DNA from 2 places in the Anoxybacillus sp. FSL W8-1294 genome. Region 1 is predicted to be linked to the other one. Evidence: a T-box and tRNA genes for the amino acid it is inferred to sense, from the RefSeq annotation. Region 1 holds a T-box; the other holds one or more tRNA genes.

The links. A T-box is a leader RNA that pairs with one kind of tRNA and senses whether it is charged. The one in region 1 lies ahead of ileS (isoleucine--tRNA ligase), so its partner is inferred to be a tRNA-Ile.
Region 2: it has a tRNA-Ile gene. The T-box ahead of ileS (isoleucine--tRNA ligase) is inferred to sense a tRNA for this amino acid. The anticodon was not compared.

The regions. Positions count from the first base shown of each region.
Region 1 is NZ_CP150179.1:1,810,531-1,826,808, reverse strand. Features, by position in the region: gene NSQ23_RS09680 (cell division protein FtsQ/DivIB) at 1-405, shown strand, start outside; gene NSQ23_RS09675 (DUF881 domain-containing protein) at 389-1,081, shown strand; gene NSQ23_RS09670 (DUF881 domain-containing protein) at 1,092-1,808, shown strand; gene NSQ23_RS09665 (small basic family protein) at 1,814-2,173, shown strand; gene ftsA (cell division protein FtsA) at 2,255-3,535, shown strand; gene ftsZ (cell division protein FtsZ) at 3,562-4,680, shown strand; gene spoIIGA (sigma-E processing peptidase SpoIIGA) at 4,818-5,711, shown strand; gene sigE (RNA polymerase sporulation sigma factor SigE) at 5,759-6,478, shown strand; gene sigG (RNA polymerase sporulation sigma factor SigG) at 6,544-7,323, shown strand; gene NSQ23_RS09635 (YlmC/YmxH family sporulation protein) at 7,428-7,673, shown strand; gene NSQ23_RS09630 (ISLre2 family transposase) at 7,823-9,172, shown strand; gene pgeF (peptidoglycan editing factor PgeF) at 9,390-10,193, shown strand; gene NSQ23_RS09620 (YggS family pyridoxal phosphate-dependent enzyme) at 10,198-10,881, shown strand; gene NSQ23_RS09615 (cell division protein SepF) at 10,881-11,303, shown strand; gene NSQ23_RS09610 (YggT family protein) at 11,306-11,578, shown strand; gene NSQ23_RS09605 (RNA-binding protein) at 11,578-12,351, shown strand; gene NSQ23_RS09600 (DivIVA domain-containing protein) at 12,414-12,917, shown strand; T-box leader at 12,962-13,177, shown strand; gene ileS (isoleucine--tRNA ligase) at 13,223-15,979, shown strand; gene lspA (signal peptidase II) at 16,055-16,278, shown strand, end outside.
Region 2 is NZ_CP150179.1:972,456-988,733, reverse strand. Features, by position in the region: gene pstA (phosphate ABC transporter permease PstA) at 1-692, opposite strand, end outside; gene pstC (phosphate ABC transporter permease subunit PstC) at 695-1,645, opposite strand; gene NSQ23_RS05190 (PstS family phosphate ABC transporter substrate-binding protein) at 1,721-2,683, opposite strand; gene NSQ23_RS05185 (penicillin-binding protein 2) at 2,797-4,950, opposite strand; gene NSQ23_RS05180 (MFS transporter) at 5,012-6,226, opposite strand; gene sodA (superoxide dismutase SodA) at 6,319-6,927, opposite strand; tRNA gene NSQ23_RS05170 (tRNA-Ile) at 7,094-7,167, opposite strand; gene NSQ23_RS05165 (DUF1189 domain-containing protein) at 7,311-8,078, shown strand; gene NSQ23_RS05160 (hypothetical protein) at 8,221-8,532, shown strand; gene ispG (flavodoxin-dependent (E)-4-hydroxy-3-methylbut-2-enyl-diphosphate synthase) at 8,612-9,706, shown strand; gene NSQ23_RS05150 (hypothetical protein) at 9,728-10,060, opposite strand; gene NSQ23_RS05145 (hypothetical protein) at 10,191-10,766, shown strand; gene NSQ23_RS05140 (Fur family transcriptional regulator) at 10,769-11,194, opposite strand; gene NSQ23_RS05135 (metal ABC transporter permease) at 11,201-12,034, opposite strand; gene NSQ23_RS05130 (metal ABC transporter ATP-binding protein) at 12,049-12,804, opposite strand; gene NSQ23_RS05125 (YitT family protein) at 12,863-13,738, opposite strand; gene NSQ23_RS05120 (DUF2624 domain-containing protein) at 13,853-14,107, shown strand; gene NSQ23_RS05115 (deoxyribonuclease IV) at 14,130-15,017, opposite strand; gene NSQ23_RS05110 (DEAD/DEAH box helicase) at 15,031-16,278, opposite strand, start outside.

The DNA.
Region 1 (16,278 bases):
AAGCATTCCTTTTTGCCGATTTTAGATAACGGAAAAGTGTTGACGTATGCGAAACAAGTGATTCCGAGCGATGCTCCGATTTTAGTCGGATGGAAAGAAGGAGAGGCTATTCAAGACATGGCTGCCCAATTGGCGAATACGCCAAATTCGATTTTAAACCTTATCTCAGAAATTCATTATACCCCAAACGCATCGGACGAAAGGCATATTACTGTCTATATGAATGACGGCATCGAAGTGAGTGCTACAATCGATCGTTTTGCGAAAAAAATTGTGCATTATCCTTCGATCGTTAGTCAGTTACAACCGGGGGTAAAAGGCGTTCTTCATTTAGAGATGAGCGCATATTTCAAACCGTACAAAGCGGATGAAGGGGATGACAAAGACGATGAAAATGAACGGTAGCCACGTCATTTTGTCGTTCGTTTGTTTAGTTTTAGGCTTTATGTTGGCCTTTTCTTATCAGATAACGAAAAAAGAGACGACCAATCGCCAGCTTGAACGTCAATGGAATAAAGAATATGAATATCGTCAACAGCTCATTGAACAACAAGAGCAAAACAAAAAGTTGCAAGCTGAATTGTTTAAAAAACAACAACGCGTACGCGAAATGGAAAAACAATTAGCAAGCGAAGAACAAATTTATTTTAACCTCGCTGAAGATGCAGAACGGTTGCGCATGTATCTTGGCAAAGTGAAAGTGAAAGGAAAAGGGGTCGAAGTGACGCTATCTGATGCTTCATACATTCCTTCAGAAGCGAACGCCACAAACTACATCGTCCATGAACAACATGTGTTTCAAGTCGTCAATGAACTACTGATTGCAGGGGCGTCTGCAATATCGATTAACGGACAGCGATTATCGCACCGATCGTATATTTTGTGCAATGGTCCGGTCATTGAAATCGACGGGATACAACATCCAGCCCCGTTCGTTATTCAAGCGATCGGCGATCCAAACGTACTTATTTCGGCGTTAACGATTGCTGGTGGGGTGAAAGACCAGCTGACGAGCGACCATATTATTGTTGACATTACGGAAAAATTGGAAATTACAATGGAACCGTTGATGCAAAAATAGAGGAGGACCGATGTTGACGAAAAAAACGATATGGCATTTCACGCTTGTGTCGCTCATTATTGGCTTTATGTTAGCTGTCCAATTCCGAACGAACAACGAGCCAGACGTGCGCGATACACGTGACATATGGGAAATTAGACAAGATTTAAAAAAAGAACAAGAGCTACATAAACAACTATTAAACGAAATACGAAAATATGAAGAAACGTTAGAAAAATACGAACAGCAACGTTCAGAAAGCAAAGGAGCGATTCTTCGCCAAACGGTAGAAGAACTAAAAAAAGAAGCTGGGTTAACGGAAGTTGTCGGGGAAGGTGTGGTGCTTTATGTCGAACAAATGTATGATGAATCGTACGTCGGCCCGATTAGCGATACGGTGTCGGCAGAGTTGCTTCGCCGACTCCTTAATGAATTAAACATGTATGGCGCTCAATACGTATCGATTGCCGACCAACGCATCGTCAACACGACGGTCATTCGCGACATTAACGGTGTGACGAAAGTCGATTCGTATCCGCTTCGCTCTTTCCCATTTGAAATTAAAGTCATTGCGGCGGACGCCGAAAAAATGTACAACCGGCTAAAAGCTTCAACGATTGCTGATGACTTTGCCCTTGAAAATTTGCTTCTTACGATTTCAGAACCGCAACAGCGTGTCGTCATTCCTCCGTACGATGGAGCAGTGCGCGTCAAACAAATGGAAGCAGTCGAAGATGATAGGAGGTGAACATCATGTGGCTTCCATTGCTCGGTTTAATTATCGGGATATTGCTCGGCTTGTTGACGGATTGGCGCATTTCGAGCGAATATGCCAACTACTTATCGATCGCGGTGCTCGCAGCGTTTGATACGCTCATAGGTGGTATTCGCGCACATTTGCAAAATATTTACGATGAGCACGTGTTTGTATCCGGATTTTTTTTTAATATTATTTTAGCAACAAGTTTAGCTTTTCTCGGTGTGCATCTTGGTGTAGACTTGTATTTAGCAGCTGTATTTGCGTTCGGTGTGCGCCTGTTTCAAAACATCGCTGTCATCCGCCGAATTTTGCTAACGAAATGGTTAGAAAGCCGCCAAAAAAATCGTTTATAAAAAAAGGGAATGCTGTTCGAATGTGGAATATAGTGTTGATATACATAGTAACGTTCATTTTGTAAAGGAGGTGCCACCAGAATGAACAGCAACGATTTTTATGTTAGTCTTGACATCGGTACGTCTAGTGTAAAAGTTATCATTGGCGAAATGATTAACGATCAGTTAAACATTATCGGTGTCGGCAATGTGAAGTCGCAAGGGCTAAAAAAAGGCTCTATTATTGATATAGATGAAACGGTACAATCCATTAAACGAGCGGTTGAACAAGCGGAACGGATGGTCGGTGTAACGATTAAAGGCGCCATTGTCGGAGTAAACGGCAACCACATTCAACTTCAACCGTGCAACGGGATTGTCGCTGTATCAAGCGAAAATAAAGAAATTACAACTGAAGACGTCACACGCGTCATTGAAGCGGCACAAGTCGTCTCCATTCCACCAGAGCGCGAAATTATTGACGTCATTCCGAAACAGTTTATCGTTGACGGCCTTGATGGCATTAACGACCCGCGCGGTATGTTAGGTGTCCGATTGGAAATGGAAGGAACGATGATTACTGCATCGAAAACCGCTTTACATAACGTGCTTCGCTGTGTCGAACGAGCGGGGTTAGATGTGCTTGATGTGTGCCTTCAACCGCTGGCTGCCGCCTCGATTGCGTTATCGAAAGATGAAAAAAATTTAGGTGTGGCACTTATTGATATCGGTGGTGGTTCAACGACGGTCGCTGTGTTTGAACAAGGCTTTTTACAAGCAACGACCGTACTTCCGATCGGTGGTGAACATATTACAAAAGATTTATCGATCGGCATGCGTACGTCGACAGAAGATGCAGAACGCATTAAACTTAAGCATGGACATGCTTTTTACGACCTCGCTTCGGATGAAGAAGTATTTAGCGTTCCGATCATTGGCACCGACCAACAGCAACAGTTTAGTCAATTGGAAATTGCGGATATAATCGAAGCGCGTGTCGAAGAAATTTTGCAAATGGCGCAAGCTGAAATTCGTAGACGTGGATTTCGCGATTTGCCTGGCGGATACGTGTTAACAGGTGGGACAGTCAATATGCCGGGCGTATTAGAACTTGCCGAAGCGATTTTTGAACATACTGTTCGCGTGGCGATGCCGGATTATATTGGTGTTCGTGATCCACAATATACAAACGGTGTCGGTTTAATTCAATTCGCCTATAAAAACGCGAAGTTGCAAGGAAGAAACGTTCCTGTTCTTTCTTCTAGCGCGACAGACGATTTCCAACCGGAGAAGAAGGTGCATAAAGCGCCAGCAAAACCAAAACAAAAAGAAGAACATTTAGGACATAAAGTCAAGAAATTTTTCGGATACTTTTTTGAATGACAATTTGAATGGCTAGGAGGATTATCATGTTGGAGTTTGACACGACTGTTGATCAGTTAGCGACAATTAAAGTAATTGGTGTCGGTGGCGGCGGAAATAACGCTGTCAATCGCATGATTGAACACGGAGTACAAGGTGTTGAATTTATTGCGGTCAATACAGATGCTCAAGCGTTAAACTTATCAAAGGCTTCAATTAAGCTACAAATTGGCGCGAAATTGACACGTGGATTAGGTGCAGGGGCAAATCCAGAAGTAGGAAAAAAAGCAGCAGAAGAAAGTAAAGAACAAATTGAAGAAGCGCTCAAAGGAGCCGATATGGTATTCGTCACAGCCGGCATGGGCGGAGGAACAGGAACTGGCGCGGCTCCGGTCATTGCACAAATCGCGCGCGATTTAGGTGCGCTCACAGTCGGCGTCGTCACGCGGCCGTTCACATTCGAAGGAAGAAAGCGCGCGATGCAAGCGGCAAGCGGCATTGCGGCGATGAAAGAAGCCGTTGATACGCTCATCGTCATTCCGAACGATCGTCTATTAGAAATTGTTGATAAAAATACGCCGATGTTAGAAGCGTTCCGCGAAGCAGACAACGTGCTTCGTCAAGGGGTACAAGGCATCTCTGACTTAATTGCCGTACCGGGATTAATTAACTTAGATTTTGCCGATGTGAAAACGATTATGTCAAATAAAGGTTCAGCTTTGATGGGAATTGGCGTAGCGACGGGCGAAAATCGCGCGGCAGAAGCGGCGAAAAAGGCGATCTCGAGCCCGCTATTAGAAACATCGATCGACGGTGCCCAAGGCGTATTAATGAACATTACAGGCGGCACGAACTTAAGCTTATACGAAGTGCAAGAAGCAGCTGACATCGTCGCATCAGCTGCCGACCAAGACGTCAATATGATTTTCGGTTCGGTCATTAACGAAAACTTAAAAGACGAAATTGTTGTGACTGTCATCGCGACAGGATTTAACGAAGAAATGAACCAAGCAAAAGCAACACGACAAGCGGTTGTCAAACCGAACGTTGGCGTCAAACGCGAGAAAAAAGAAGAGCCGGTTGACTACTCGCCAACGCGCAGTCAACAAGTCGAGGATCCGCTCGACATCCCTGCCTTTTTACGCAATCGCAACCGTCGCCGTTAAAAAAACGCTCACTACGTGTGGGCGTTTTTTTATTTCCATCATCATATGACAAAATCTCCGAGGAAATGACGTCATCGTTTGACACACTTTTCTATTGGAAGTGCTATATACTAGTTTCAAGATGTTGTAAGGAGGGGATGCCGCTGATTTATGCCGATCTCGTATGGTTATTAAATTTTTGTTTTGATGCGATGTTGCTATGGCTTGCGGCAATTATGTTAAAGCGTCGCATTCGTTTATGGCGGCTTATGCTTGCAGCATTATTCGGTTCGTTGCTCGTCTTGCTTGTTTTCACTCCTTTTGCTTATATGACATCTCATTTCGTAACGAAACTTGTCATCTCTTTTTTCATCGTGTGGATTTGTTTTGGTTTCCATCGCTTCCGCTTTTTTGTGGAAAACGTGCTCGCTTTTTATTTTGCCACGTTTATGATGGGGGGAGGGATGGTTGCCTTTCACTTTTTGTTGCAAAGTGAAATCACGCCTTATTCATCGGGTTGGCTCACGCATTCAACTTCGATTAGCTGGTTGTTTATCGTCATCATGTTTCCAATTTTATGGATGTTATCAAAAGTGCAAATGGGAACGATTCGCGAAAAAAAATTGCGGTTTGAACACGTCATCGATGTGCGTGTCACATGTTTTGGACAAACGGTATGTTTAAAAGGATTAGTCGACAGCGGAAACCAGTTGTGCGACCCATTCACAAACACACCGGTTATGATCGTCGAATTGCAACCGTTCGCACATATTTTCCCTCAAGCTGTTTTACAAATGATTCAAAAACGTACGTACACAGATGACATCCCGAACGAATGGGTGAGCCGGATACGTTTCGTCCCGTACCGTGCCGTTGGCGTCGAGCAACAGCTGTTAGTGGCGATGAAACCAGACGACGTACAATGGTTGGACGGAAAACAGTGGATATCTGTCAAAAAAGTGCTTGTTGGCTTTTATCCGTCATCGCTTTCAGCTGACGGGGAGTACAACTGCATCGTTCATCCGCATATGGTTATGTCGCAAGCTTCGTAATTATTATTATCATACGGCCGTTCGTGCTGAAATAGAAGGAGGTTTTTATGAAGTTATTCAAATTACGCCTCACATATGTATGGTACAAACTATTAAAAAAATTAGGGCTCAAAGCGGACGAAATTTATTACATTGGTGGAAGCGAGGCATTGCCACCGCCACTCACAAAAGAGGAAGAAGAAATGTTATTAAAAAAACTTCCTTCTGGGGATGAAACAGCGCGTTCGCTCCTTATTGAGCGAAATCTTCGCCTCGTCGTCTACATCGCCCGAAAATTTGAAAATACCGGCATTAACATTGAAGATTTAATTAGCATTGGTACGATCGGATTAATTAAAGCAGTCAATACGTTTAACCCGGAGAAGAAAATTAAACTCGCTACATATGCATCGCGCTGCATTGAAAATGAAATTTTAATGTATTTACGACGCAACAATAAAGTACGTTCAGAAGTATCGTTTGATGAACCGTTAAACATCGACTGGGACGGCAACGAACTGCTGTTGTCGGACGTATTAGGCACAGAAGATGACGTCATTACGAAAGATTTAGAAGCAAATATTGACCGAAACTTATTATTTCGTGCGCTCGATCAATTAAGTGAACGCGAGAAACAAATTATGGAACTTCGCTTCGGGCTAAGTGGTGGAGAAGAAAAAACACAAAAAGATGTCGCGGACTTGTTAGGTATTTCTCAATCGTACATTTCCCGTTTAGAAAAGCGAATTATTAAACGATTGCGAAAAGAATTTAACAAAATGATGTAATGCATATTTTTCCCTTCAAAGGAGATACTGAAAGCTGACAGCATCTCCTGCAAGGAGGGAAAGACATGGCAAGAAACAAAGTTGAAATTTGCGGCGTTGATACATCGAAACTTCCCGTACTGAAAGACGAAGAAATGCGTGAACTATTCCGACAAATGCAAGCCGGTGACATATCGGCACGCGAAAAATTAATCAACGGGAATTTACGGCTCGTATTAAGCGTCATTCAGCGATTTAACAATCGTGGTGAATATGTCGACGATTTGTTTCAAGTCGGCTGCATCGGACTTATGAAATCGATTGATAATTTTGATTTAAGTCAAAACGTGAAATTTTCAACGTATGCTGTACCGATGATTATTGGTGAAATTCGCCGATATTTACGTGACAATAACCCGATTCGCGTGTCCCGCTCGCTGCGCGATATTGCATACAAAGCGCTACAAGTGCGCGAAAAAATGATGGGCGAAACAGCGAAAGAACCGACAGCAGAAGAAATTGCAAAAATCTTAGACGTCCCACACGAAGAAATTGTGTTTGCATTGGATGCGATTCAAGATCCCGTTTCCTTATTTGAACCGATTTACAACGATGGCGGCGACCCGATTTATGTGATGGACCAGCTGAGCGACGAGAAAAACCGCGATATAAATTGGATTGAGGAAATTGCGCTGAAAGAAGGGCTACGTCGGCTAAATGAGCGCGAAAAAATGATTATTCGCAAACGATTTTTTCAAGGGAAGACACAAATGGAAGTGGCCGAAGAAATCGGCATTTCGCAAGCGCAAGTATCTCGTTTAGAAAAAGCGGCCATTAAACAAATGAATAAAAATATTCAATGGTAACATCCCCCACACAGCTGGGGGTTTTTCTATGCTTTCGACATGACTACAACCTTCGATTTACGCATACATATAGGAGATAGAAAGAAGAAAAGGAGCGGGGGAACATGGTGAAAATTTCTGAACTCCAACAAAAAGACGTCGTCAATGTCGCAAACGGCAAACGGCTTGGAAATATTGGAGATATCGATATTAATTTAACGACCGGTCAAATTGAAGCTATCATCATTATCGGTACGGGAAAAGTGCTCGGTTTATTTGGACGGGCGGATGAAATGATCATTCCGTGGCGCGATATTGTGAAAGTTGGTGCCGACGTCATTCTCGTTCGATTAGATGGCGAGTATGAGTAAAATGTTTGTGGGAGAAAAAAAGACAGGTTCCTGATTTGGTATAATAAGGAACCTGTCAGATATGTAAGCAAAATAGATGAAAAACGGGCTCTCCTCCTGGTAAGGTAGTAAGTGAGAAAAAAATACAACCAAAGAAAGGAGTGGAGCCCATGCAGGATTATATCACAAACGGCTTGACATTAAAAGAGATCGAACAGTCTTTATTTAGACATATGCAAAAACAATATGGTCATCTCCTTCAACAGGTGTTGGAGGAGATCGACCGCACATTGGCAGAACAGCGGGACAAGAAACGATATGCGCTCAAAGATAAGCGGACGATCCGACTCCAAACGCTATTTGGAGAGGTGGAAGTGAAGCGAAACTACTACTTTGACCGTGAAAAAAAGGTGTATACGTCTTTACTCGATGTCTTTCTTCAGTTCGATGGGGCGCATGGAGTGAGTCCGCTATTAGAGGAGACAGCGATTCATCTCGCCGTGACGGGTTCTTCGTATCGACAGGCTGCGCAGTCGCTTGAAAAGCTGGTGGGGTATGCATGTATGAGTCACGAAACGATTCGCCAGTCCATCATCGAGGCAGAGGTGGAAGGGCACCGTGCGATGGAGAAAAAAGGGCGCGTGTTTTTTATCGAAGCAGACGGGTTGTACGTGAAACGTCAACGAAGCCGCATCAAAGGAAAAGAAGAAAAGATCATCACGATTCACCAAGGATGGGAGAAAAACGGGAAACGCGTATCCTTAGTGAATCGACGGTATATGGTTCATCAAACGAATGAACCGATTTGGGAAGCTGTAGAGAATTTTCTGATGAAGGAATACAGCTATGATCCGTTTGAGGATTGGGTGGTCATCAATGGAGATGGAGCCCCATGGATTACAGCGTGTCGAGAATATTTCGGGGACAGGGGGTACTTTCAGCTTGATCGGTTCCATGTGGCAAGAGAGATTCGTCAATTGTTCCGAGGTCATGCGAGATATCGGGTGATTCGAAAGAAGTTAGCATCATGGGATGAAGAAGGTGTGTTACGAGAACTCACAAGTGCCATCGGTACGTTAGAACATGAGGAGAAGGAAAAGCAACTCGAGGCGCTTGTTCGTCGAATCGAGGAGATACCAGGATGTTTACGTGACTATCGCGTATGGTTGAAGGAAAAAGGGATTGACACGACAAACATGAGGGCGATGGGGAGTGCGGAAGGAACGATGCATGTGTTTGCGAAACGAAGTAAAAACGGTCGAAGTTGGAGGGATGCAGGGATTGAAGCGATGTTGCGAGCGATCGTCGCGATAAAAGATACGTTACTCATTCGGACACGCGATGGAGTGATGTATGGCGTGGAAGAACGAGAAGAAACGAAACGAGAAACGATCGTGAAAAAGGCACTGAAGCGCGTGCAAACGCAAATGACAGAAGTGGTACGAGATAACATCCCATACCTTCGCCAATCTTCAGGGACACCGATTTACGAGGCATTGCAAGCATTGAAAGGTTTTTAAAACGAGAGAAAACGCACATACCTACAGGATGAGAGTGAGTAAAAGCGCTTACATATAACGATTTTATAAAACCATATATAACCAAAAAAATCGGTCGAGAAAAAAATCTCCCACAAAGTCTTGACTCAAACTAGATGGCGATGAATAATTCACGTTTTCGGCAAGTTGTGATAAAATAGGAAAAAAAGTGATAAAATTGTACAAAGGATGTCGAACGATGAATGAAATATTTCGACAAGCGAGCGAGTCATTGCTTTTGTTTCATGGATGGGAACACGTCGTCGTGGCGTTTACGACAAAACGAGGCGGGGTGAGCATCGGACCGTTTGCGACGTTGAACGTTGGCATGCACGTCAACGATGAACGAGACGCGGTGTATGAAAATCGGAAAAAAGTAGCGGACCAACTGAACGTGTCGCTTGATCGCTGGGTATGTGCGGATCAAGTGCACGGCGTACATGTGCAAAAAGTGACGAAAGAACATGCGGGCAAAGGCGTGCGCACGTACGATACCGCTTTGCCGCATACAGACGGTCTGTATACAAGCGAACAAGATCTCATGTTGGCACTTTGTTTTGCGGATTGTGTTCCGCTTTACTTTTTTGCACCAAGTAAAAAGCTTATTGGGGTAGCACACGCTGGCTGGAAAGGAACGGTGCAAAACATCGCTGGTCAAATGGTAAAGCGATGGAGCGAAGAAGGAGTAGATGCGAGCGATATGTATGTCGTCATCGGTCCGTCGATCGGCCGTTGTTGTTACGTCGTCGATGATCGCGTCATTGAATTCGTTCAAAAGGCGCTAGTCAACTCGCCACAATCTCTTTATAATGAAACAAGTAAGGGACAGTATGCGCTCGACTTAAAAGAAATGAATAAACAGCTTTTGCAGCAAGCAGGTGTTCCGAGCGAACGTATCGCTGTTTCATCGTATTGCACAAGCTGTGAGCAGTCATTATTTTTCTCTCACCGGCGCGACGGTGGCAAAACAGGAAGAATGATGGCGCTTATTGGCTGGAGGTGATCATATGTCTGTGAAACAACGCTTACAAACGATTCAACAACATATTGCTAAAGCGTGTGAAAAAACAGGACGAAACGCATCAGACGTTCAAATTGTGGCAGTGACAAAATACGTCAGCATCGCGCGAGCAAAAGAGGCGATCGATGCGGGCATCGTTCATTTAGGCGAAAGTCGTACCGACGGTTTTTTACAAAAATACGAAACAATCGGAAAAGAAGCAACATGGCATTTTATCGGCACGTTGCAATCAAGAAAAGTGAAACAAATCATCGATTACGTTGACTACGTTCATTCGCTCGACCGTCTTTCATTAGCGGAAGAAATTAACAAACGAGCGAATCGAACGATCAAATGTTTCGTGCAAGTCAATGTTTCAGGGGAGCAATCGAAACACGGGCTAGCGCCAAAAGACGTATTGCCGTTTATTGAAACATTATCTGCTTTTTCACGTATTGAAGTTGTCGGATTAATGACGATGGCGCCATATACGGACGATGAGGCGACGATTCGTCGCTGTTTTCGGACGTTGCGCGAGTTAAAAGAACAAGTACAAGAAAAACAATTGCCGCACGCCCCTTGTACACAATTGTCCATGGGGATGTCAAACGACTATGTAATTGCAGTCGAAGAAGGAGCAACGTTTCTTCGCCTCGGTACATGTCTTGTCGGTGAAGAGGAGGTGGAATGATGGGATTTGTGAAAAAAATTCGCGATTTTTTCGATTTAGATGAGGAAAAATGGGAAGAAGATGAATACGAGGAAGAAGAAGTCGTTCAACAACCGAAAGCCGAACAAAAACAAAATGTTGTGAGTTTACAAAGTGTACAAAAATCGTCCAAGCTCGTTTTATTTGAGCCGCGCGCATATGCGGAAGTACAAGAAATTGCCGACCATTTAAAAAACCGGCGTGCTGTCGTCGTAAACGTTCATCGTGTCGACCGTGATCAAGCGCGGCGCATCGTCGACTTTTTAAGCGGAACGGTGTATGCGATAGGCGGAGACATTCAACAAGTCGGCTCGACAATTTTTTTATGCACGCCAGATAACGTCGATGTAAGCGGCTCGATTTCAATTGTTTCTGACGATGAACCGACAATAAAGAGGTGGTAAATGTGTATACAATTGCAAACTTTTTAGCAACAGCTATTGAAGTATATTCGTATGCGATTATTGTTTACATTTTAATGTCTTGGTTTCCAAATGCGCGCGACACAAAAGTCGGGCAGTTTTTCGCCAACATTTGTGAGCCGTATTTAGAGCCGTTTCGCCGCTTTATTCCGCCTATCGGCATGATCGATATTTCTCCAATTGTCGCCTTGCTTGTTTTGCGCTTTGCGACAGCAGGCGTCTATGGGTTAGTTGATATGGTTAATAGAGGGCTGTAATGAACATTTATCAACATTTCCGCAAAGAAGAGCATCATTTCATCGACCTTGTGTGCGAATGGAAGCGGCTCGTGACGGAACAATACGCTCCGAAACTAACCGACTTTTTAACTCCGCGCGAACAGCAAATTGTCCGCTCGATTGTCGGCCATCACGATGATGTACACGTTGCGTTTTTTGGCGGTTCATCGTCGGTCGAACGAAAGCGTGCGCTATTATATCCGCCGTACATGCAACCGAATGAAGAGGATTTTCAACTATCGTTATTTTCCATTCGCTACCCGAAAAAATTTGTAACGATTGAACATCGCGACGTGCTCGGCGCACTTTTGTCGCTCGGTGTGAAGCGGGAAAAGTTTGGTGACATTATCATCGTTGATGATGTTATTCAATTTGTCGTTGCTAAAGAAATTGCGCCGTTTGTTCAAATAAACGTTACAGCGATTGGAAAAGCAAAAGTATCGTTAGAAGAACAACCGCTTTCGCAACTTCTCGCTGTGAAAGAAGAATGGGAAGAAGAAACATTTACCGTTTCTTCTTTGCGACTTGACGCCATTTTAGCGCAATGTTTTCGCATATCACGCCAAAAAGCACAAGCCTTCATTGCCCAAAACTTCGTGAAAGTGAATTGGAAAACGGTTGACCAAGCTCATATGGAGTGCCAAGAAGGTGATTTATTGTCGTTACGCGGGTATGGGCGCTGCCGTTTGAAGACGATTGCAGGGCAAACGAAAAAAGAAAAGTGGCGCATCGTTGTCGAAAAAGCAAAATAAAAGCAGGATTTCCGCAAAAGATGTCGAATAACCCGATACGTACATAAGATGGAGGTGGCCGCATGCCGTTAACGCCGTTAGATATTCATAATAAAGAATTTAGCCGAGGCTTTCGCGGATATGATGAAGATGAAGTAAACGAATTTTTAGATCAAGTCATTAAAGACTACGAAATGGTGTTGCGTGAAAAAAAGCAATTAGAAGAAAAAGTGAAAGAGCTGACAGAAAAACTAAACTACTTTACAAATATTGAAGAAACGTTAAATAAATCGATTTTAATTGCGCAAGAAACAGCAGAAGAAGTGAAGCGAAACGCGCAAAAAGAAGCGAAGCTCATCATTAAAGAAGCGGAAAAAAACGCGGATCGCATCATTAGCGAAGCGCTCGCCAAAACGCGGAAAATCGCGATGGAAGTCGAAGAATTAAAACGGCAAGCGAAAGTGTTTCGCAGTCGTTTTAAAATGTTAATTGAAGCGCAGCTCGATATGTTAAACAACGACGATTGGGATCATTTATTAGATTACAAACTTGATGATGAAGCGGTGCAAGAAATAACAGAGTCTTGACGATGGCTATTGTGATTGCCTATAATATCGATTACAGTTATATCGTAAAAACGATGAAGGGGACAGTAGTTCTTTCATCAGCTTATTACAGCGAGCCGAGGGCGGTGGAAGCTCGGCATAAGCGAAAGAATGAAAATCACCCCGGAGTTCCGTGCTGAACAAATAGTAGGCCACGGCGCGTCATTCCCGTTACGAATGTCAAGTGGGCTATGTTTACATAGTCAACAAGGGTGGTACCGCGAGACCTTCTCGTCCCTTTTGGGCATGAGAAGGTTTTTTTATTTACTATAAAAGGAGGTTACATGATGGATTACAAAGATACGTTACTCATGCCAAAAACCGATTTCCCGATGCGCGGAAATCTTCCACAACGTGAACCACAAATGCAAGCAAAATGGGATGAAATGGACATTTATCGAAAAGTGCAAGAGCGTACAAAAGATCGCCCGCTTTTCGTATTGCATGACGGACCGCCGTATGCGAACGGCGACATTCATATGGGACATGCCCTTAATAAAATTTTAAAAGACTTTATCGTTCGCTATAAGTCAATGAGCGGCTATTGTGCACCGTACGTGCCAGGATGGGATACGCACGGTTTGCCAATTGAAACGGCGCTGACGAAAAATAAAGGCGTCAATCGGAAAGAAATGAGCGTTGCGGAATTCCGCAAGCTATGTGAGCAATATGCATACGAGCAAATTGACCGCCAGCGCGAACAATTTAAACGACTTGGTGTGCGCGGCGATTGGGACAATCCTTACATTACGTTAACGCCAGAATATGAAGCACAACAAATTAAAGTATTTGGCGAAATGGCGAAAAAAGGATTAATTTATAAAGGACTAAAACCGGTCTATTGGTCTCCATCGAGCGAATCGGCGCTTGCCGAAGCCGAAATCGAATATAAAGATAAACGCTCACCGTCCATTTACGTCGCTTTTCCTGTCAAAGACGGAAAAGGAGTGCTTGATGGGGATGAAAAAATCGTCATTTGGACGACGACGCCATGGACGATTCCAGCAAACTTAGGCATTGCTGTTCATCCAGAGTTGCAATATAGCGTCGTTGAGGCAGACGGTGGCAAATATGTCGTTGCATCCGAGTTATTACAATCGGTGCAAAAAGAAATCGGCTGGGAACATGTAACCGTATTAAAAACAGTAAAAGGAAGCGAGCTTGAGTACGTCATTGCGAAACATCCGTTTTACGATCGCGATTCGCTCGTCATTTGTGGCGAACACGTCACAACGGATGCCGGAACAGGTTGTGTTCATACTGCGCCAGGACACGGGGAAGACGACTTTATCGTCGGCCAAAAGTACGGCTTAGGTGTCCTTTGCCCTGTCGATGAGCGCGGCTATATGACAGAAGAAGCGCCAGGGTTTGCTGGCATGTTTTACGATGACGCAAACAAAGCGATTACAGAAAAACTGCAAGAAGTAGGTGCTTTATTAAAACTATCGTTTATTACGCACTCGTATCCGCACGACTGGCGGACGAAGCAACCGACGATTTTCCGTGCTACAGCCCAATGGTTTGCATCCATCGACAAAATTCGTGAGCAATTGTTGAAAGCTGTCGAAGAAACGAAATGGGTGCCGGCATGGGGTGAAATTCGCATCCACAACATGATTCGCGATCGCGGCGACTGGTGCATTTCGCGCCAACGCGCATGGGGGGTACCAATTCCGGTCTTTTATGCCGAAAATGGTGAGCCAATTATTACAGATGAAACGATTGAACATGTTTCCAACTTATTCCGCCAATACGGTTCAAACGTTTGGTTTGAACGCGAAGCAAAAGATTTACTTCCAGAAGGGTTTACGCATCCAGGCAGCCCGAACGGACGGTTTACGAAGGAAACGGACATTATGGACGTATGGTTCGACTCTGGTTCTTCTCATCAGGCGGTATTGGAAGAACGCGATGATTTACAACGGCCAGCAGACCTTTATTTAGAAGGGTCCGACCAATATCGCGGCTGGTTTAACTCATCGCTTTCCACCGCAGTTGCAGTTACCGGAAAAGCGCCGTATAAAGGCGTATTAAGCCACGGCTTCGTACTAGATGGCGAAGGACGAAAAATGAGCAAATCGCTTGGCAACGTCGTCGTACCAGCAAAAGTCATGGAACAGCTTGGTGCTGACATTTTGCGTCTTTGGGTTGCTTCTGTCGACTATCAAGCGGACGTGCGCATTTCTGACAACATTTTAAAACAAGTCGCAGAAGTGTACCGCAAAATTCGCAACACGTTCCGCTTTATGCTCGGTAACTTGTTCGATTTCAATCCTGCGGAACATACGGTAGCGGTCGATCAATTGCGCGAAGTTGACCGATACATGCTCATTAAATTAAATCGTCTCATCGACAAAGTAAAACAAGCATATGAAACGTATGAATTTGCGACGATTTATCATGAAGTGAACAACTTCTGTACCGTTGATTTAAGCGCGTTTTACTTCGACTTCTCAAAAGACGTGTTGTACATCGAAGCGGCAAATAATCATGAACGTCGTTCGATTCAAACGGTGTTGTATGAAACGCTTGTTGCGTTGACGAAACTTGTTGCGCCGATTTTACCGCATACGGCAGATGAAGTATGGTCATACATCCCGCATGTAAAAGAAGAAAGCGTGCAGCTTGTCGATATGCCAGAAGCGGTGCATATTGATGATGCAGATCGCATCGTTGCGAAATGGGATGCGTTTATGGAATTGCGCGATGAAGTATTAAAAGCACTAGAAGTGGCGCGCAATGAAAAACTTATCGGTAAGTCGCTTACTGCGCATGTCATTTTATATCCGACAGACGAAACGAAAGCGCTCATTGATTCGATTGAAGAAGATATGAAACAGCTATTAATCGTTTCAGCATTTTCGATCGGCGGAACGTTTGCTGATGCACCGAGCGAGGCGCAAACGTTCACAAAAACAGCGATTGTCGTCAAACAAGCAGAAGGAAAAACGTGCGCGCGTTGCTGGGTCGTTACACCAACGGTAGGCGAAGATGCAGACCATCCAGAGCTATGTCCACGTTGTGTGGCCATTGTCAAGCAATAACACATATCCCCCCTCGCTTTCAAGGGGGGATTATTTATGGTAAAATGGAGAAGAATTTCGCTCTGGAGGGGTATGATGTTATATTATTTGCTTGCTTTTGTCGTTATATTGATCGACCAATGGACGAAATGGCTTGTCGTTCGCTATATGGAATTAGGGGAAAGCATTCCAATTATTGAAAACGTGTTATACATTACATCGCATCGCAATCGCGGAGCGGCATGGGGCATGTTGCAAGGGCAATTTTGGTTGTTTTATATCGTTACGGTTGCCGTTGTCGTCGGCATCGTCATATACAT
Region 2 (16,278 bases), 840 kb from region 1:
AAAAATGTCGGAATACCTAAAACAACGAGCGGCGCAGTTTCACCAATTGCACGTGACAGCGCCAAAATGCTACCTGTTAAAATACCAGGAATGGCCGCTGGAAGAACGATGCGATAAATCGTCTGCCATTTTGTTGCCCCCATACCATACGATGCTTCACGCAATTGATTTGGCACAGCGCGAATAGCTTCTTGTGCTGCAACGACGATAACCGGGAGAACGAGCAAACTCATTGTCAAACCTGCTGCTAAAATGCTTCGACCTAAATTCAACTCGCGAACGAAAATCGTCAAACCAAGCAAACCGAATACGATCGATGGAACACCTGCTAAGTTAGAAATGTTCGTTTGAATAAAATCAGTGAACCGACTTTTCTTTGCATACTCCTCTAAGTAAATCGCTGTTCCAACCCCGAGAATAAGGGAAACAGGAGCAACGATCACCATCAACCAAAGTGAACCGACCAACCCCGCTTTTATCCCTGCTTTTTCCGGACGACGAGACGGGAAGTTATTTAAAAAGTCCATGTTTAGCCAGCCAAGTGCTTGAGTGAGTATCCGATATAGAAGGACGACGAGAACAATCAATCCGAATAATGTCGCTAAGAAAAACAGAAATTTTAACACATTATTGCGTAACAGACGACCGTTCATATGTTGAACGACACGTTGTTTATCAATTAATTTTTCCATGATTAATACTCCTCCCTAAAGCGACGAGAAATGTATTGTGCGAGTAAGTTCATGGCTAATGTGAACACGAATAACGTCATCCCGACCGCATAAATGCTGTAATAAACTGTTGTTCCATATCCAGCATCTCCCGTTGTCACTTGAACAATGTATGCTGTTAACGTTTGAATCGATTTTGTCACATCAAACGTAAAGACTGGAGACGAACCACCCGCTACTGCTACAATCATCGTCTCACCGACAGCACGAGAAATCGCCAGCATAAACGATGCCGCAATACCTGACGTCGCTGCAGGAAGGACGACTTTTAACGCCACTTCTAACTTTGTTGATCCGAGACCGAGCGCTCCTTCACGAATGGAGTTTGGTACGGAACTCATTGCATCTTCAGATAAAGAAGCAACCATTGGAATAATCATAATTCCCATGACAATTCCTGGGCTTAACGCGTTAAAAATCCCGAGATCTGGAATGATCTTTTGTAAAAGAGGTGTGACGAACGTTAATGCGAAAAATCCGTACACAATCGTTGGAATTCCCGCCAACACTTCTAATATCGGTTTTAATACTTTTCTTGCTTTTTCAGACGCATACTCACTCAAGTAAATCGCTGAAGCTAAACCGATTGGGATGGCTACAACCATCGCAATCGCTGTCGTTAAAAGCGTTCCTGTCACGAGCGGAGCAATGCCGAACGAACCTGTTTTTTCATCCCATGGAAGCCATTCTTTACTCGTTAAAAATTCAACGATTGATACTCGTTCAAAGAAAATAAATGTTTCAAATAACAATGTAAATAAAATGCCGATTGTCGTTAAAACCGAAATGGTAGCTGTTAATAGTAACAATTTTGGCATGAACCATTCCATAAACTGTTGTCCGCTTTGTTTTTTCTTATTTTCTTTAATCATTTCACGGACGGAATATGAACGATTCCCATCTGTCATCGCCATAATGTGAAAACCCCTTTCCAAATTCATGGCAAGATGAGAAGCGACTGTGGTGTCGCTTCTCATCTTTACGTTTCGTTATTTCAATCCTTCAAGCTTTTTCAATTGCTCATCATATTTTTCTTGTGGAAGCGCTACATATCCAACTTCTTCAGCAAACTCCGCACCGTTCTCTAATAAAAATTTCGCGAAATCATATACTTGTGGCTTTTCTTTTAACGCCTTTACGCTTACATACGTAAATAATGGGCGAGAAAGTGGTGCATACTCACCGCTTTGAATTGTTTCATGCGTCGGTTCTACTGGACCGTTTCCGTTATCAATTGGTACAGCTCTCAACTTATCTTTATTTTCAGTGTAGTATGCAAATCCGAAGTAACCGAGCGCATTTTTATCGCCTGCAATTCCTTGAACAAGTACGTTATCATCTTCAGATAATTGCGCTGTTTTGTTTAACGGTTGTCCATCTAAAATGACTTCATCAAAGTAATCAAACGTACCAGAGTCGTGTCCCGGTGAGAACAATTTAATTTCTTCATTTGGCCATTCTGGACGAATGTCTGACCATTTGACTTTGTCATTACCGTTTACCGCACCGGATGTAAAAATTTTCTTTAGTTCATCAACTGTTAAATAATCAACCCAGTCGTTATCTTTATTTACTAAAACAGAAAGACCGTCGAATGCAACTTGGAGCTCTTCAAATTGAATACCGTTTTGCTCAGCAGCTTTCTTTTCTTCATCTTTAATTGGACGAGAAGCGTTTGAAAAGTCTGTTTCTCCTTTTGTAAACTTTTCAAATCCGCCACCTGTTCCGGACAAACCAACAGATACTTTGACATCTGGTTGTTCACCCGCATACGCTTCAGCGGCAGCTTCAACAATCGGATAAACAGTAGACGATCCATCTACAACAACGTTACCGCTTAATTGCTCTCCGCCATTTTCGCCGCCTTGCTCAGCGCCGCCACCACATGCTGTCGTAAATGCTAATACAGCGCTTGTTACACTTGCGAGTGCAAACCATTTGTTTTTATTCATCTTTTGATTTCCCCCTACTTTTTCATTAGTTTTTGTCCCACGAGTTATAGAATAATGGAAAGGTATTAAATTCGTTTTAAACAAATGTTAAGCTTTTGTAAATTCGCTTTCTTTTATCTTTCCATTGTTTGTTCATCATTATTCAACGGTTCAGTAGAGGGTTGCTCTCCGAATTGGCGCTTTGTTTTCAATTCAAAATATGCATCTAAAATTTTTCTTCCAATGTAATTATTGATCGGATAATGGTTTCTCGGATTTTGATATACCCAAGGCACAACAACAGCAAACGCCACTTCCGGATTGTTGTACGGAGCGAAGCCAACTAACGTCAAATTGTATGTTGACGTCATCCGTCTCGACTTGATCGGTCCATCATAAAACGCCTGTGCGGTTCCTGTTTTTCCTGCTGGATCATAAGGGGCGTTTGCGAAAAAGGCACGCGCTGTTCCGTGTGAACCGTGCATAACGCGATAAAATCCTTCACGCACGCGCTCAATATACTCCGTTTTCATATCAACTCGATTTAACACTTTCGGCTCAAACGAATAAATGACATTTCCCATTTCATTTTTTTCGCTAATCGGTTCGCGAATTTCTTTTACGACATGTGGTTGAATGCGATATCCACCGTTAGCGATCGTTGAAACGTATTGCGCCATTTGAATTGGCGTGTATACATCAAACTGCCCAATAGCTAAGTCAAGTAAATGCCCTGGAAGCGTACTTTGTCCAGGCCATCCGATAATTTCCCCAGGCAAATCAATCCCTGTTCTCACACCTAAACCGAACTGATTAAAATATCGCCGCATAATCGAAAACGCTTCTTTTTTAATCGGCAACGGTTGATGCGGACGATATGTAGAACCTGCGATCGCAATAGCTGTTTTAAACATATAAACGTTTGACGACATTTCAAGCGCTTTTAAATCGTTCATCGGTCCCGGACGAATACCGCTATGCGATTTTTTCGGTTTAGTATCCTTAATATATAGCGGTTCATCAGTAAGCACTGTACCAGGTCGAATGACGCCGGTTTGAAAACCGGTTAAAACAGTAGCACCTTTCACTGCTGATCCCATCGCATAAGCAGATGTGATTGTTCCAAGGGCATAATCTTTGAACACTGCTTTCCCATTCTCATCACGTGTATACAGTTTCCCAGCTAGCGATAAAATCTCTCCCGTATTCGGGTCCATCATGACAACGAAAGCGCGATCAAGCAATTCGGTTCCACCGCGCCGTTTCATTGCCGTCAATTCTTCTTCAATAATTTGCTCGACGCGTTTTTGTAGCTCCATATCGATCGTTAAAACGATGTCTTTCCCACGTTGTCCTTGCGATATTTCAATCGTTTCAATAATATTCCCCGCTTTATCGGTCACATTTTTTATTTTTGCTTTTTGTCCGCGCAACACATCTTCATATTGAGCTTCAATGTAACTTTTTCCGACGCGGTCATTTCGGCTGTAATCGCGCGCTAAATAGTAGTCAAGCTTTTCACGCGGTAACCCTTCTTCCGATGATGTAATATTTCCCAGCACGGTACGAAACGTATCACCAAATGCATAATGACGATCCCAATCTGTCGTTACATCTACCCCTGGCAATTCTTCTAAATGCTCGCTAACAACCGCATATTCTTCATTCGTTACCCCTTCATTTTTAATCATTTGTGGCGTCAACGCGTATCCACTATTCATTTCCCGAAAAATAGCGACAACTTCAAGCTCCTTTTCTTTAATTGCTTTTACATCTTCTTCTGTAATGCGCTCAAGTTGCAGTCGATAAATATCTTTATCTCCCAACTTTTTAGCGCGAAACTGTTTCCATTCTTCTTCTGTAATTTTTTCTTTCGCCTTCTCCTCATTTGTTAAAATCCAATAATCTTTTATATCTCGCTCTGTCACACGATCCGTCGGCTTTTCAATATACATTGCTAACTTTTTTGCTACTTCAATCATTTCCGAAGGTTTTGTTGTTTGCGAGCGCGTATACGTGATCGCATGAAGTGGCTCGTTATCGACGACGACTTGATAGTTGCGGTCATAAATTTTTCCGCGCGGTGCTGGTGTATTGACTGTAACATTTTCTGTGCGCTCAACTTCTTTCCGATATTGTTCACCGTAAACAATTTGAATGACACCTAATCGTAAAATAAGCGCAGAAAACAGTAAAAACACAACAAAAAACAATACGTTTAGTCGAAATGGCAACTGCATTCTTTTTTTCTTTTTCTTTACATTTTTAGCTTGTTGTATTTGCTTCAAAACAGGCGAGCACCTCCTTTACTTGCTCCTTCCCCATTGTAAAAGAAACGCTCGCAAATTTCTACATTGAAAGTCGAATGTGCCGCACAAAAAAATAAATGATGAAATGACCAGATCCAACAATTAACATTAATAATGGAATCGCCTCTTTTGCATCAAATAACGTAATGGCTAATAAAAACAATAAGACAGACGTTGCACGGCCACCGTTCAAAAATAATTCTCTCATCACAATATATTCAATGCGCCACTCCTTTGCATGATTGCTTTGTCCAATGACGTCAAATGTAAGCGACAAATATGGGACAAGCAAAATCGGATAACCAACAGCAATAAGCGCACCGTATACGATCAGTTTGAAGTAGGATAAATCGAACACGAGCAAAAATACAGAAGCATACAATAGCACGCCACCAAATAAAATGGCATGCAGTCGCCAGCGTTGCTTTATATATTTAGAGGCAAGCGAATACGTAATAAACGAAACGACCGCATTGACGAAACCAAATACGCCAAGTGCTTTTTCTGTTCCTGTTGCCATAAATAAGAAAATAGAAACGATAAACACAAACGTTCCTTCCCGAAATCCTTGAAAAAAGTGAGCGTTTGTAATCATTCTCCAATTTTTATTTTTCTTTCGTTCGGCATACGCACGTTGTAACATGAAACGGCCTGCAGATTGCCTCCGATGTACAAAAAAGCTACATACAACAGCTGCAATAAATAAACATAAAGAGGATAAAAAAATCGCCATATACCCCGTAAACTTCTCACTTGAAGCGATGACCCATCCAGCAATTGGGGGGCCGATCATTCCTGCCACAGATGTCATTGCTCCAAGCAATCCATTAAATAAATCGCGCGTATTTGGCTCAGTAATTTCAAATGTTAAGACGTTAAATGCAAGCCAATAGAAACCATAACCAACACCAAGCAAACCACCAAGGAAAAACAAATGATCCATCGCTCGATTTCCACTGAATAATACGACTAAAAAAAAGAGTGCCAAAAACGTCACGCCCATTCGTAAAACGATGACGCGATCAATTTTTTTGGCGATTTTCCCAGCAACGATAAATGCAAGCGGCTGCCATGTGACAATCGCTAAATTGTACACACCTAGGGCATGAAAACTGTTCACTTTTTTCCAAACATATACGTTTACAAACGTATTGGACAAAGCGATGCTAAGAGAATACAATCCGCCGATTGCTAGTAAAAGAAACAATTGGCGATGTGTGTGAATGTACGCAATGATTCGTTTCCATCTGTTCATAGGCAAACTCCCTTTCTTGACAGGTAGTTTGCCTACTCTTTTGTAGCGATATGCAAAAAGAGCTCGACAAAAATTTGCCGAGCTCTTCCTCATTATTTTGCTGCTGCGTAACGTTTCGCAACTTCGTCCCAGTTGACAACATTCCAAAACGCTGAAATATAATCTGGACGACGGTTTTGGTATTTTAAGTAGTATGCATGCTCCCATACATCTAATCCTAAAATTGGTGTTTTACCTTCCATTAATGGTGTATCTTGGTTTGGTGTACTTGTTACCTCAAGCTGACCGTTGTGCACAACAAGCCATGCCCAACCAGACCCAAAACGTGTTGCAGCCGCCTTTGAAAATTCTTCTTTAAACTTTTCAAAGCTGCCGAATGTATTGTTAATTGCTTCAGCTAATTCACCTGTAGGCTCACCGCCACCATTTGGTGAAAGAATTGTCCAAAAGAGCGAATGATTTGCATGCCCTCCTCCGTTGTTACGAACGGCTGTACGGATGTTTTCTGGTACTTCGTTTAAATTAGCCATTAGCTCTTCGATTGTTTTGCTTTGTAATTCTGGATGACCTTCAAGCGCTGCGTTTAAGTTTGTTACATATGCGTTATGATGTTTCGTGTGATGAATGTTCATCGTTTCCTTATCAATGTGTGGTTCTAACGCATCGTAAGCATAAGGCAATTGTGGTAATTCAAATGCCATACTTCATTCCTCCTCATTTATTATGTAATTGGTCACAAATGAAACCGATAAATGATATTTAGAAACAGAAAAGTTTCATAAGTGAACCTACTTTAAGAGTACCAAAATAAAACGAATGTTTCAAATTATTTGCAAAAAAACTCGCTAATTCACTTAGCGAGGAAAATGGACCCTGCAGGACTCGAACCTGCGACCAGACGGTTATGAGCCGTCCGCTCTAACCAGCTGAGCTAAGGGTCCGTCATATTCGATGGTAATTTTATCAAAAAAGTCACATACCGTCAATACGTGCAAATGGTGAAACAAAATGGTTGTGTAGCGAACATAAAAAGAAGTAGAATGGGAATGATGATGCGTAAAGGATGTAAAGGATGTGAATGATCATGTGGAAACGGTTGTTACGAAGTCTTTATTCGCCCATACATATTGCCCGCTTTCGCTTTCATCCGATTGGAAAAGCGATTGGCTACGTATTCTTTTTATCGCTTATTGCAACGTTGCCGATTGCCATTTATTTTATAATAAGTATAAACAAAACGATCGACTCAACGCGCGAACTATTGGGCGAGGAGCTTCCCCCATTTGAAGTTGTCGATGGCATATTGATATCGGACGAAAAAAAAACAATTGAGCTCATACATCCTGATGTGACTATTTTATTAGATAGCACAGGTACATTAACTACCGATGACGTAGCGCGCTACACAAATGCAGTGGCGTTTTTAAAAGAAGACTTTTCGCTCGTTGTAAATGGCCACGTTCAATCGTATCCGTATGCCGTCATGCAAGTAGATCGCTTTACAAACAAAGACGTATATGAATTTACACGCACGTTGCAATCATTACTTCCTATCGTCATTTCACTATCATTTTTTGTTTTATACTTTTTCACATGTACAAGCAAATTCCTTTACGTTACCGTTCTCGCATTCATCGGTCTTATTTTCCGTGAAACATTAAATAAGCGCGGGACGTACCGTCATATGTGGAGCATTTCCGCCTACTCCATCACGCTAGCAACAGTCTTTTTTACCATTATGGAGGCATTACAGATTGTCGTTCCATACGCTGTCGCGTTAGATTGGTTCGTTTCTATTACCATTTTGTTCGTGTCTATTAAAGAACTTCCTTCCGTCAAAGAAGCAGGCTGATACGCCTGCTTCTTATAGTTCAAATGATGAATGGGATGTTAAACAAATGTGAAGTGATGTAAAAGAAGTGTAATTTTTGTGCATATATGATAAGGACAAGCCATATGCATGAAGAAAGAAGAACGACAGGTGGGGAAATAGGATGAAAAAAGTAGTTACCCTTCTTATCTTCATTGCTATATGTGCGATTGCTTACCATGATGTAACAGACGGAACGATTCATACGATTCGTGCGGAAAAAACGAACAAGCGGACGAACGAATTACCTTATCGCGAAATAACCGTCCAACGTGGCGATACGCTCCTCTCCATTATCGAACGTGAAATGAACGGTAAATTGCCTGTACCCATCGATCAACTCATTACTGATTTTCAAGCGCTCAATCCACATGTAAATGCGCATTCCCTTCAAGCTGGCAAAACGTATCGTATTCCACTCTATAAACAGAAATAGCAAAAACATTGTCAACAAATAAGAAACATTGCTACAATAAAGAATGATTTGATTAATACGTTAAAGGAGCGATTGACGCGTGAGTGAAATCATTCATCGTTCGAAAACCCGCCCTGTTCGTGTTGGAAACATTACAATTGGCGGGAATAATGAGGTTGTCATTCAAAGCATGACGACAACAAAAACGCATGACGTCGATGCGACTGTTGCCCAAATTCATCGACTTGAAGAAGCTGGATGCCAAATTGTTCGCGTCGCTTGCCCAGATGAAAGAGCAGCAGATGCGATTGCTGAAATAAAAAAGCGCATTAATATTCCACTCGTTGTCGATATTCATTTTGATTATCGCCTTGCTTTAAAAGCGATTGAAAACGGGGCGGATAAAATTCGCATTAATCCAGGAAATATCGGGAAACGCGAAAAAGTTGAAGCGGTCGTTAAAGCAGCGAAAGAACGTGGCGTACCGATTCGCATCGGGGTCAACGCTGGTTCACTTGAAAAGCGCATTTTAGAAAAATACGGCTATCCTACTGCAGATGGGATGGTCGAAAGCGCTCTGCATCATATTCGCATTTTAGAAGACCTCGATTTTCAAGACATTATCGTGTCATTAAAAGCTTCCGACGTTCGTTTAGCGATTGAAGCATACGAAAAAGCCGCTCGTGCATTTGACTATCCGCTACACCTTGGGATTACGGAATCGGGTACGTTATTCGCAGGAACGGTAAAAAGTGCTGCGGGACTTGGTGCGATTTTAAGTAAAGGAATTGGTAACACCGTACGTGTATCCCTTAGCGCCGATCCTGTCGAAGAAGTAAAAGTGGCTCGCGAGTTGTTAAAAGCATTCGGTCTTGCGGCGAACGCCGCAACGTTAATTTCTTGTCCGACGTGCGGGCGAATCGAAATTGATTTAATTAACATTGCAAATGAAATTGAAGAGTATATTGCCCAAATTAAAGCGCCGATTAAAGTAGCGGTTCTCGGCTGCGCAGTAAACGGGCCCGGAGAAGCGCGCGAAGCTGACATCGGCATCGCAGGGGCACGTGGAGAAGGATTATTGTTCCGCCACGGGAAAATCGTTCGTAAAGTACCTGAAGAGACGATGGTGGAAGAGCTGAAAAAAGAAATCGATAAATTAGCGGAAGAATATGCCTCGAAAGGGAAACAAAAATAAGAGGGGACATTCCCCTCTTATTTACAAAAATCGGACGAAAAAGCTTAAAATGATGGAGACAGCACCAATTCCAATCGCCCACGCCCCTAACGTTTCCGCTCCTCGACGGCGAGCGATAAATCCGAAAATAATGCCGGCCGCCCCCATAATGACTGGCATAAGGAAAAGAGAAACAATCGATAAAGCAAGTGCAAGCCAGCCAACGCCACGACCGTCTTCTCCACGCTCTACTTCTCGATCAGAAAATCGAATCGGCTCAGCAATTTCACCTGCTGTTTCTTCCATAAAATCTTGCTCAATGTTTGGAACCGTATCTATTCGTGCGTTGTCATACGCTTGACGCTCATTGTCCATAACAATTCCCTCGCTTTCGTAAAATGAGGAGCACTATTATTATGCAATAAGCGATACGTCATTATAGATGTTACTTTATGTCAATGTTATAATGGGCAAGAAGCACCCGACATGAAAGGATGAGCAAACAATGATCAAGCAACGATTTGGAATCGATATTGATGGAACAGTCACATGTCCAAGTGCGTTTATTCCATATTTAAACAAATCATTCCGAAAAAATTTAACGCTCGATGATATTACTGACTACGATTTAGTTCCTTTTTTAGATACGACAGAAGAAGAACTGAACGAATGGATGGAACGATATGAGCCGATCATTTATAGCGAAGCTCCTCTTGCGAACGGAGCACTAGAGGTCATTAATAGCTGGAAAGATGAATATGAGCTATATTACATTAGTGCACGAGGTCGTCACTTATATGAAATAACAGAAAAATGGTTTCAACAACAAGGCGTTCATTATCATCATATTGAGCTTATCGGTTCGCACAATAAAATTGAGGCTGTGAAAAAATACAACATCGACATTTTTTTTGAAGATAAATACGATAACGCATGCGACATTGCGGAACAATGTATGATCCCTGTCATTTTATTTGATACTCCTTACAATCGTGGTCCGCTACCAAAAGGAGTCATTCGTGTGTACAATTGGCATGAGGCAAAACAACAAGTAGAAAAGTTGCTTACAACAACAAGCTGACATTACACGTCAGCTTGTTGTTTACACATCGGACACGTGCCGTACACTTCAAATTTATGTCCTGAAATGGCGTATCCTTGCAAGTCTTCCGCTAATTCATTCATCGGACACGTAACAAGTTCTTTCGTTTTGCCGCACGTCATGCAAATAAAATGGTGGTGGTGATGGCTCATGTTGCATGTAAACCGAAAATGCTTTTCTCCAGATAGCTCAGTCATTTCTAAAATACCGAGCTCAACGAATAGTGCCAGGTTGCGATAAACGGTATCAAAACTAAGTCCAGGATACCGATCTTTCATCACATCAAGCACATCTTTTGCAGTTAAATATTTATCTGTTTTCGCAAACAATTCAAGCATTTCCTCGCGCTTCCCTGTATACTTAAATCCCTTTTCTTTCATTAATCGTAGCGCTTCAGAAACGTTCACGCTTCTTCATCCTCTCTTCCATTTTTTCCACATGATTGATCCAATTAATATGCAAACCGCTAGCAAAACAATTGTTCCACCGGGAGCTAAGTTTAAATAATAGGAAAGAAATAGCCCAACAATGACCGCAAATTCACCGAACAAAACGGAAAACCATAACGCCTGTTTAAATCCTTTCGCTATTCGAATACTTGCGGCAACAGGAAGCGTCATGAGTGACGAAACAAGCAAAATGCCGACAATTCGCATCGACGCACCAATGACAAGAGCGACTAGCACAATGAAAACAAAATGGAGCGACTTTACTTTTACTCCCGATGCTTGTGCATATTCTTCGTCAAATGACAAAATAAACCATTCTTTATAAAACAGAAAAATGACGGTAAGCACAATGAAAAAAATGATGCTAATCGTCCATACGTCCGTTCGGCTTACTGCGCTTACACTTCCGAATAAATATGAGAACAAATCTGTATTAAAGCCATCCGCAAGCGAAATGAAAATGACGCTTAAACCGATCCCTCCTGATAAAATGATCGGAATCGCTAATTCTTGATAATGTTTATATACCGTACGCAGTTTTTCAATAAATAACGAACCGACAACAGAAAAGGCCATGCCAATATAAATCGGGTTTAATGTTGCAAACGTAAAAAATTTTTTTTGCACAAGTAAGCTTGCTGCAATTCCTGCTAGTGTAACATGGCTTAACGCATCAGCAATAAGCGATAACCTTCTGACGACAATGAACACACCTAAAAGAGGGGCAATAAATCCGATCAATATACCGACAACAAACGCGTTTTGCAAAAACTCATATTGAAATAAAGCTTCTAACATACACACCCCCCTTTCTACGAATGGTCATGAGCAAGTAAATGAAGATGATGCCCATAAAAGGATGCGACATCTTCTGCTTTTAACTGTGCAAACTGCTGCACACTACCATGAAAATGTAAATGTTTGTTTAAACATGCAACATGCGTCACCTTTTCCGTAATTGTTCCGACATCGTGAGTAACAAGAAGCAACGTCATATGCTGTTGTTTATTTAATCGGTCAAGCATATCGTAAAAACTTTGCACATGATGTACATCAACCCCGACAGTCGGTTCATCTAAAATTAAAAACTCTGGTTGCGATACGATGGCCCGAGCGATAAATACACGTTGTTGTTGACCGCCCGAGAGCTCGCCGATATTGCGTCGGATAAATGGGCTCATGCCAACTGCATCAATCGCTTCATATACCGCTTTTTCGTCCTTTTTACTTAACCGACGAAACAAACCGAGCTTTCCTGTTAAACCGCTTGCGACAACTTCATATACGGTTGCAGGAAATCCAGTATTAAAACTGTTTGCTTTTTGAGATACAAAACCGATTTTATGCCAATCTTTAAACTGCTCAATCGGCGTGCCGAACAAAAAAATTCGCCCCGTTTGTGGTTTTAGCAATCGTAAAACACATTTTAACAATGTCGATTTCCCTGACCCATTCGGACCAACTAAACCGACGAACGCGCCTTTTGGAATACGAAAATTAATATGTTGCAATACATCTTCATCATCATACCGAAACGAAACATCTTCAACACGCAAAATATCGTCCATCGTTTGACCACCTTAATTCAAAATGATTCCGATTCATAGTATAGCGCATTTATTTTCATTAATGAATAGCAGACTTAAATTTCGCCCCACGTACTTCTTGTGTGTTCATAATGGTAATAAAAGCATTTTCGTCAATTTCGTATACAATCGACTTCAGCTTCGTCACTTCTAAACGTGTCACGACCGCATAAATGACTTCTTTTTGCTCGTCCGTATATCCGCCTTTTCCCATCAACTTTGTCGTCCCGCGTCCGAGTCGATTTAAGATTGCATCCGACACTTCTTCATAACGGTCTGATACGATCAAAACTGCCTTTGTTTCATCTAACCCTTGAATAACCGTATCAATCGTCTTAAAAGCGATATAATAAGTCAAAACAGAGTACATTGCTTGCTTCGGTCCGAATACAAACGCAGCCCATGTAAAAATAAAGATGTTTGTAAACATAACAAACTCACCGACAGAAAACGGAAATTTTTTCGTCATTAAAATACCTAAAATTTCTGTTCCATCTAACGAACCTCCATGACGAATAACAAGTCCCACACCCGCACCAAGAATCGCTCCGCCAAATACTGTTGCTAAAATGGAATCTGTTGTAAATGGGGATACATGGTGAAACAATCGTTCCATCACAGCTAACATAACGATAGAATATAGTGAGGAAAGCATGAACGTTTTTCCGATCTGTTTATAACCAAAATACACAAATGGTGTATTCAACAAAACGACAAGTGTCGCAAAGTTCAACCATGCGTAATTTGGAAGAATGCGATCAAGAATAAGGGAAATACCGATTATCCCACCGTCAATGATTTCATTTGGCACTAAAAACAGCTCGATGGATACCGCTGCAAGCGTGGCACCAATCGTCATCATCACAAGACGATACAACAAATGGCCAATCGTCTCTTTTTTATGTTGTCTTTTCATCCAAATCCCCCTTCTTTATGTTGTCTTTTCATCCAAATCCCCCTTCATCTATTTTATTATATCATTGCACACCTTCCTTTTCCCGCTCATATCGTAAACAAGGAGGGATGTTACGTGAATGTATATCATAAAATCGTCCAACATAAAATGAAATCCATTACCGCAAATGAGTTGATGATGTATGCAAAAGAATATAACGTTTCGCTTTCACCGAAAGATGCGGAAACGATTGTTCAAATGATGCGCGAGAAAACGATTGATGTGTTTAACGAACAAGCGAGAAAAAATTGGATTCGCGAACTCGCCCATCGCACATCACCACAACTCGCCAAGCAAGCCAATGAGTTCATTCGTCAATTTATACAGTAAGAAGGCTGCCGATGACAGCCTTCTACTCAACAATTTTTTCACGAACATTTGGATCGAATTGTTGTGCACGCAACATAGCAATTTCGAATTTATATGGCGGCTTCGCAGACGTTTTCTCACCGACATATGGCGTTTCTAAAATTTTTGGCACGTGCGTAAGCTGTGGGTGATGCACTATATAATTGAGCGCATCGAAACCGATATAACCAAAGCCGATATTTTCATGACGGTCTTTACGGCTTCCACAAGCATTTTTACTATCATTAATGTGCAATACTTTGAGACGGTCAAGCCCAATGATGCGATCGAATTCATCTAATACTCCGTCAAAATCATGAACAATATCGTACCCGGCATCGTGCGTGTGGCACGTGTCAAAGCAGATAGACAATTTGTCGTTATGTGTCACACCGTCAATGATTTTCGCTAACTCTTCAAAACGACTTCCACATTCTGACCCTTTTCCCGCCATCGTCTCTAAAGCAATTTGTACTTGTTGGTCAGTTGTAATTACTTCGTTTAATCCTTCGATAATTTTTTCAATTCCTGCTTCAATACCTGCGCCAACGTGCGCTCCCGGGTGAAGAACAAGCTGCTTGGCGCCAATTGCTTCCGTTCGTTCAATTTCTGAACGTAAAAAAGAAACACCTAAAGAAAATGTATCGACATTAGTCGTATTACCGATATTAATAATGTACGGGGCATGTACAACAATTTCATCAATCCCATGTTCTTTCATATGGGCAAGTCCTTTTTCAATGTTTAGCTGTTCGATTGGTTTCCGTCTCGTGTTTTGTGGCGCTCCGGTATAAATCATAAACGTATTTGCCCCATACGATACCGCCTCTTTACTCGCGGCTAGCAACATCTCTTTTCCGCTCATCGATACGTGCGAACCAATTTTTAACACGTTCTTCTCTCCCTTATTTCTTTTTCGCTCTTTGTTTTTTCAACTGCTCTCGCAATTTTTTCTTATATCCTGGTTTTACTTTCTTTTGTTTTTTCGCTATTTTTTCAACGAGTTGTCCCACTTCATCGACTTTTTTCTCTTTTTTCCGTCCGTTCCATGCATCAAGTTCGATCCATTCACCTTGACGCAAATCACGATGGAGAAAATGAATCCCTTTCTTTTCTAACTTAACTAACGCATGTTGATCGGATGCTTCATAAATCGTTGCAGCAATCCCCTCGTAACCTGCACGTCCTGTTCGTCCAGCACGATGAACGTAAAAATCTAGGTCTGACGGCAATTCATAGTTAATGACGTGACTGACGCCTTCAATGTCAATTCCGCGCGCCGCTAAATCAGTTGCAACAATATATTGAAATTGCAAATCACGAATCGCTTTCATCATTTTTTTCCGTTCACGTGGTGATAAATCTCCGTGTAACACACCTACTTTTAATCCTTTATCAATTAAGCCATTCGCCACCTCGTCAGCTGTTTTTCTTGTATTGACAAAAACAAGCGCTAAATATGGGTTGTAGCTCACTAATACATCATGTAAAAGTTGTAAACGGTCGCGATGACGAAGTGGGATTAAAATGTGTTCAATCGTTGGTGCTGCGATCTGTTTTGGGGCGATATGAATATGAGTCGGATTCTCCATATACTTTTTCAAAAACGGCTTCAACCTCTCTGGAACAGTAGCAGAAAAGACGAGCATTTGTAAATCTTCAGGCATACGACCCGCGACGCGATCGACATCTGCAATAAACCCCATATCAAGCATCACATCCGCTTCGTCAACGACGAGCATGCGAGCCGTATGAACAAACAACGCTTGTTCGCGAACGAGATCGTCAATGCGCCCCGGTGTACCAATGACAAGATGAGGTTGTGTTTTCAGTTTTTCAATTGAACGTAACTTATCTGTTCCACCGACAAAACAGCGTGCTATAATGCGATGATCGTTCGGGCAAAACTTTGTGATTTTTAACACTTCATGATAAATTTGCGTTGCCAATTCACGCGTCGGTGCAGTAATAACCGCCTGTACTTCAGCTACACGCGGATCAATGCGCTGAATGATCGGCAACAAATAAGCATGTGTCTTTCCTGTTCCCGTCTGTGACTGGCCGATGACGCTTTCACCACGCAACACGGCTGGAATGACACGCTCTTGAATCGGTGTCGGTTTATGGAATTTTAAATGTTGAATCGCCTCTAT